DNA from 2 places in the Ponticoccus sp. (in: a-proteobacteria) genome. Region 2 is predicted to be linked to the other one. Evidence: riboswitches for the same ligand, from Rfam matches in the RefSeq annotation. Region 2 holds a riboswitch; the other holds the start of a gene.
The links. A riboswitch is a leader RNA that binds a small molecule or an ion and turns the genes downstream of it on or off. The one in region 2 is predicted to bind thiamine pyrophosphate.
Positions count from the first base shown of each region.

Region 1: linked by a shared signal. The riboswitch ahead of ACN5KJ_RS08090 (thiamine ABC transporter substrate-binding protein) and the one ahead of thiC (phosphomethylpyrimidine synthase ThiC) in region 2 are both predicted to bind thiamine pyrophosphate.

Region 1 is NZ_JBLXGL010000003.1:206,779-210,177, reverse strand. It holds gene aroC (chorismate synthase) at 22-1,122, opposite strand; TPP riboswitch at 1,218-1,372, shown strand; gene ACN5KJ_RS08090 (thiamine ABC transporter substrate-binding protein) at 1,417-2,394, shown strand; gene ACN5KJ_RS08085 (thiamine/thiamine pyrophosphate ABC transporter permease ThiP) at 2,370-3,399, shown strand, end outside.
Region 2 is NZ_JBLXGL010000004.1:90,512-93,910, forward strand. It holds gene bioB (biotin synthase BioB) at 1-450, opposite strand, end outside; gene ACN5KJ_RS09970 (biotin transporter BioY) at 447-1,004, opposite strand; gene ACN5KJ_RS09975 (GntR family transcriptional regulator) at 1,089-1,757, opposite strand; TPP riboswitch at 1,878-2,006, shown strand; gene thiC (phosphomethylpyrimidine synthase ThiC) at 2,107-3,399, shown strand, end outside.

The sequences.
Region 1 (3,399 bases), on a different contig from region 2:
TTTTGCCGAAGGCCCGGTGCGTCAGCCGATCACGCCGCCTGCATCGCCGACCTGACCACGGTGCAACAGCAGGTGGTCGAGGATCACGCAGGCCATCATCGCCTCTCCGACCGGGACGGCGCGGATGCCGACGCAGGGGTCGTGGCGGCCCTTGGTGACGATCTCGGTCTCTTCGCCCGCCACGGTGATGGTCTTGCGCGGGGTCAGGATCGACGAGGTCGGTTTGACGGCAAAGCGGCAGACGATTTCCTGCCCGGTCGAGATGCCGCCAAGGATGCCGCCCGCGTGGTTCGAGCTGTAGACCGGGCCATCGGGGCCCATGGCGATCTCGTCGGCGTTCTCGACGCCTGTCAGGGTGGCCGAGGCGAAGCCGTCGCCGATCTCGACCGCCTTGACGGCGTTGATCGACATCATCGCGGCGGCGATATCGGTATCCAGCTTGCCGTAGACCGGCGCACCAAGGCCTGCGGGCACGCCGCGCGCCACGACCTCGATCACGGCCCCGACCGAATTCCCGTCCTTGCGCAACTGGTCGAGATACGCGGCCCAGTCCTCGGCAGCCACGGCATCCGGCGTCCAGAAGGGGTTCTGGTCGATCTGGGCGCGGTCAAAGCGGCTGCGGTCGATGGCCTTCGGTCCCATCTGCACCATGTAGCCCTGCACCTCGATCCCCGGCGCCAGATGCGCCAGCGCCGCGCGGGCAAGCCCGCCCGCGGCGACCCGCGCCGCCGTCTCGCGCGCCGAAGAGCGCCCGCCGCCGCGATAGTCTCGCAGCCCGTATTTCTGGAAATAGGTGATGTCGGCATGGCCGGGCCGGAACTTCTGGGCGATGTCGCCATAGTCCTTGGACCGCTGGTCGGTGTTCTCGATCATCAGCTGGACCGAGGTGCCGGTGGTCCTCCCCTCGAACACGCCTGACAGGATCTTCACCGCATCGGGTTCCCGCCGCTGCGTGGTGAACTTGTTCTGCCCCGGCTTGCGCTTGTCCAGCCATTGCTGGATCTGCGCCTCGTCGATCGCCACGCCCGGCGGCACGCCGTCCACCGTTGCCCCCAGCGCGGGACCGTGGCTTTCGCCCCATGTGGTGACGCGAAACAGATGTCCGAAGGTGTTCAGGCTCATGGCGGGCTCCCCTTGATCGGGCAGGGGTTACCGCGCGTCGTGCCGCGCCTCAAGGGGTTTCCGGCTTGCCACTGTCCTGCCCCAGCCCTAGGGTGCCGCTTACCTCGGGGTGGCAGGGCGCCGGCCTCGACCCGGCGGGTCCGTTCCGCCGGTCTGGCCAAGCAAGACCTGCCTGAGATTTGCGTAAGCGCATCAACCCGTTGAACCTGAACCGGTTAACACCGGCGGAGGGAAGGTGAGCGCCGCGCGACAGCGGCCAAGCTGATCCCTCTCGCCGCAAATCTGGAGGATGCCATGAAGGCACCGATATTTGCCGCGGGACTGTTTCTTGCCACGGGCGCACTGGCGCAAGACAATGTCCTGACCGTCTATGCGGGCGACTACGTCGTGTCCGAATGGGGCCCCGGCCCGCGCATCGAGGAGCTCTTCGAGGCGCAATGCGGCTGCGACCTGCAATTCAAGCCCGGCGACCTCTTGCCCCGGCTGATGCTGGAGGGCGAGCGGACAGAGGCCGACGTGGTCTTTGGCCTGAACACCGACGTGACCAAGCAGGCCCGCGAAAGCGGCCTTTTCACGCCGCACGGGGTGGACCTTTCGGCGCTGAGCCTGCCCATTGATTGGACCGACGACGTCTTCCTGCCGTTCAACTACGGCCACACGGCTTTTGTCTACAACGCTGAGCTGACCCAGCCGCCCGCCTCTTTCGACGCGCTTCTGAACGCGCCCGACGATCTGCGGCTGGTGATCCAGGACCCGCGCACCTCGATCTCCGGCCTTGCGCTGGTGCTCTGGGTGCAGTCGGTCTACGGCGACGGGGCGCAGGCCGCGTGGGAGAAGCTGGCACCGAAGATCGTCACGGTGACAAAGGGCTGGTCGGAAAGCTACGGTCTGTTCACCGACGGCGAGGCGGACATGGTGCTGTCCTACACGACGTCGCCCGCCTACCACATCATCGCCGAGGAGGACACTACCAAGAAGGCGGCGATCTTCCCCGAGGGCCACTACTTCATGGTCGAGCTGGCCGCCAAGGTTGCAGGCACCGACCAGCCCGAACTGGCGCAGCAGTTCATGGACTTCATCTTGTCCGAGGACTTCCAGTCGATGATCGCGACCGGCAACTGGTCGATCCCCGCGGCCCTGCCAAGGGACAAGTGGCCCGAGGGTTTCCAGCAGCTCGACCTGCCGGAAAAGGTGCTGTTCTACTCCGAGGACGAGGCGGCGGACCTGCGGGACGAGGCCATCGAGGCATGGCGCGCCGGTCTTTCGCAGTAGTCGCGGGCGCGGCCCTTGCGGCGCTGACGCTGGGGCCGATCGCGCTGGTGCTCTGGCGCGCCGGGGGGCTGGGCGCGCTTGGCCCCGGCGACTGGCTGGCGTTGCGCTTCACGCTGGTGCAGGCGGTGCTCTCCGCCGGGCTCTCTGTCGCGCTGGCGGTGCCGGTGGCCAAGGCCTTTGCCCGCCAGCGTTTTCCGGGGCGCGGGCTGCTGGTGGCGCTGATGGGCGCGCCCTTCATCCTGCCGGTGATCGTCGCGGTCATGGGGCTGATCGCGGTCTTCGGGCGCAACGGGCTGGTGAACGGCGTGCTTTCGACGCTGGGCCTGCCGGTCTTCGACGTCTACGGGCTGCATGGCGTCGTTCTGGCGCATGTCTTTTTCAACCTGCCGCTGGCGACGCGCATGCTGTTGCAGGGCTGGCTGGCGATCCCGTCAGAGCGGTTCCGGCTGGCCGCCTCGCTGGGCCTTGGGCCGCGCGCGCGGGCGCGGGTGCTGGACTGGCCGATGATCCGCCGGGTCGCGCCGGGGGCCTTCGCGGTGATCTTCGTGATCTGCCTGACCTCCTTTGCCGTGGCGCTGACGCTGGGCGGGGGGCCGCGCGCCACGACGGTGGAACTGGCGATCTACCAGTCCATGCGCTTCGACTTCGACCTTGGGCGCGCGGCGGCGCTGGCATTGGTGCAACTGGCGCTGGGGCTGGGCGCGGGTGTGCTGGCGCTGAAAGCCAGCCGCGGGACGGGTTTCGGAACCGGGCTGGACCGGCCCCTGCCGCTGTCGGCGGGGGGGCTTGGCACTCGGGCGTGGGACGCGGGTTGGCTGATCCTCGCGGCGGCCTTCCTGCTGGTGCCGCTGGCCACGGTCGTGCTGCGCGGGCTGCCGGGGCTGGCCCAGCTTGGCCCCGACACATGGCGCGCGGCGGGACATTCGCTGATGCTGGCGCTGGGTTCGACCGCGCTGTGCCTGCTCTGGGCCTTGCCGCTGGCGACGCGCCGGGGCGAGTTGTGGG
Region 2 (3,399 bases):
GTTGTAGAAATCCAGCCCCGCCGCCTTCAGCCGCGCGACCTGTCCGGGTGAAAGCATGCCCAGCGTCATGCAGGTTTCCAGCCCCAGATCCGCCACGCCCCGCACCATGTCGCAGAGCTTGTCCATGTCGCGGTCCTTGGGGCTGCGCCAGGCGGCCCCCATGCAGAAGCGTTGCGCGCCGGAGGCCTTGGCGCGTCTGGCGGCGGCCAGAACCGCGTCGGTCTCCATCAGCTTGGTCGCCCTCACCCCGGTGTCGTGAAAGGCCGATTGCGAGCAATAGCCGCAATCCTCGGGGCAGCCGCCGGTCTTGATGCTGAGCAGGCTGGCGGTCTCGATCGCATTGGGGTCGAAATGCTTGCGGTGCAGGGTCTGGGCGCGGTGCATCAGGTCGGCGAAGGGCAGGGCGTGGATCGCCCTGGCCTCCGCCATGGTCCAGTCGGTCCGGATCATTCTGCGCGGGCCCTGAGGCGCACAAGCGCGGTGATCAGCCCCGAGGCCAGCGCCAGCTTGACCAGATCGCCGAGGATGAAGGGCGTGAGTCCTGCTGCCAGCACGGAGGACGCCGGGACGAAACCGGCAAGCCAGGCGAGGCCGCAGGCATAGACCACCGTCAGGCCCGCCAGCATCGCAAGGAAGCGCCCGATCAGCCCGCGCCCCTGCGCCAGCCAGCCGGTCAGGGGCGCGCCCAGCAGGTAGCCCGCAAGATAGCCGCCGGTCGGCCCGGCCATATAGGCCAGCCCGATGCCGCGTTCCGGCGTGCCCGAGAAGACCGGCATCCCCAGGGCGCCCGCCGTCAGGTAGGTCGCCACCGCCGCGAGGCCCAGCCTTGGCCCCAGCGCGGCGGCGAGGAAGAACACCGCCAGCGTGTGCATGGTCATCGGCACCGGCCAGAAGGGGATCTGGATCTTGGCGCCGAGCGTGATCAGCGCCGCGCCGCCAAGCGCCAGCGCAAAGCCGCGTCCCAGCGCCGCAGGACGGGTCAGAGAAGGGGTGAGAAATGCCAAGGGTCTGTCCTCCGAAGATAGCTGTCAAGTCTATCTATAAATACGAGGATTGGGGGCGGTTCTGGCAATCGAGTTTATAGATAATTATCCGGGAATCTCGTAAGTCTCTCGGGCGTCAGCATTTTTCACCGCCGTTTTGCGCTTGCCGATCCAGCCGACATGGCGCGCCAGCGTGGCGCAGGCGAGGTCGGTCTGGCCCTTGCGCAGGGCGTCGAGAATGGCGCGGTGGTCGTGATCGGTGCGGGCCTCCCAGTCGCGCCGCCAGGCGGCAAAGAGGAAGCGGGCGCTGGCCGCCTGCAGGTCGTCAATGGTCCGCAGCAGCCGTGGCATCCGGCAGGGCGACAGGATCAGCCGGTGGAAGTGGCGGTTCGCCGCCTCCCATTCCCGGACCGTGCTGGCGCTGTCACCGTGGCGCGTAACCTCTTCTGCCTCCTGAAGAATAGCGCGCGTCATATTGGGCGCGGCATGGCGCAGGGCGAGGCTTTCGAGGCTGGACCGCATCTCGGCGACCTCGCGCAGTTCGGCCACGTCGAACTCGGTGACGCGAAAGCCGCGCCTTGGTTCGCTCTCGGCCAGTCCCTGGATCTGCAGCGCCCGGAAGGCCTCGCGCACGGGGACGTGGCTGGCGCCGAATTCCACGGCGACATGATCCTGCCGCAGCCGCGCGCCGGGCGGCAGCTCGCCCGAGATGATGCGGTCGGCAAGGATGCGGGCGATGCGCGCGGACTGTGTCTCTGAGGGGGCGTGTTTCATAAATTATAGATAATTCAGACCGCGCCGCTTGTCGACACCCGGATCGCAACGCGGTCTTGGCGGCGGAGAGGGGTCTTTGCCCGGGATGTTGACAAGGCTGCATTTGTCCCGCAGCTTGCCGCCACTCACCCGGGGGGTCTCGACAAGAGGCTGAGATACTGCTGGCCGGACGCCAAATCCGCGCAGCGCAGTGACCCGATGAACCTGATCCAGTTCACACTGGCGTAGGGATGGTGCACTGGCCGCGCGGGCGTCGATCACGGGATACGTGGCGGCGGAATCCGTCCCGGCAATCCCATTCGACGCGGAACTGGGTCTCCAACGCATTGAGCACTGGAGGCTCTGACCGATGAAAGACCTGACCCCAACCGTCACCACGGGCCCGCTGCCCGCCTCGCGCCGCGTCTGGCACGCGGGGCAAAGACACCCCGAGATCCGCGTGCCCATGCGCGAGATCGACCTGCATCCCACGGCGGGAGAGCCGCCCGTCACCGTCTACGACAGTTCCGGGCCCTACACCGACCCCGAGGCCGAGATCGCCATCGACCGGGGCCTGCCGCGCCTGCGCGCGGGCTGGATCGCGGCGCGCGGCGATACCCAGACCTACGCGGGGCGCGCCATCACCCCCGCCGACAACGGCTTTGCCGAGGGCACCCGGCTGGTGCCGGAATTCCCGCTGCGCCACGCCCCGCGCCGGGCCACGCAGGGCCGCGCCGTGACGCAGATGGCCTATGCCCGCGCCGGGATCGTCACGCCCGAGATGGAATTCGTCGCGATCCGGGAAAACCTCGGTCGCAAGGCGCAGGCCGAGGCCCTTGCCCGTGACGGCGAAAGCTTCGGCGCCGCGATCCCCGATTTCATCACGCCCGAGTTCGTCCGGGACGAGATCGCGCAGGGCCGTGCGATCATCCCCGCCAATATCAACCACCCCGAGGCCGAGCCCATGGCCATCGGGCGCAACTTCCTTGTGAAGATCAACGCCAATATCGGCAACTCCGCCGTGACCTCCTCGATGGCGGAAGAGGTGGAAAAGATGGTCTGGGCCACCCGCTGGGGCGCCGATACGGTCATGGACCTGTCGACGGGCCGCAACATCCACAACATCCGCGACTGGATCATCCGCAACAGCCCGGTGCCCATCGGCACGGTGCCGCTGTACCAGGCCTTGGAGAAGGTCGGCGGCATTGCCGAGGATCTGACCTGGGAGGTCTTCCGCGACACGCTGATCGAACAGGCCGAGCAGGGGGTGGATTACTTCACCATCCACGCGGGGGTCCGCTTGCACATGATCCCGATGACGGTGAACCGGGTGACGGGCATCGTGTCGCGCGGCGGCTCGATCATGGCCAAATGGTGCCTGCACCATCACCGCGAGAGCTTCCTCTATGAACATTTCGACGAGATCTGCGAGATCGCGCGCGCCTATGACGTGTCGTTCAGCCTTGGCGACGGGCTGCGCCCCGGCTCCATCGCGGATGCCAATGACGCGGCGCAGTTTGCCGAGCTGGAGACGCTGGGCGAGCTGACGCAGATCGCTTGGGCGAAGGACTGTCAGGTGATGATCGAGGGACCGGGCCATGTGCCCATGCACAAGATCAAGGCCAATATGGACAAGCAGTTGCAGGTCTGCGGCGAGGCGCCC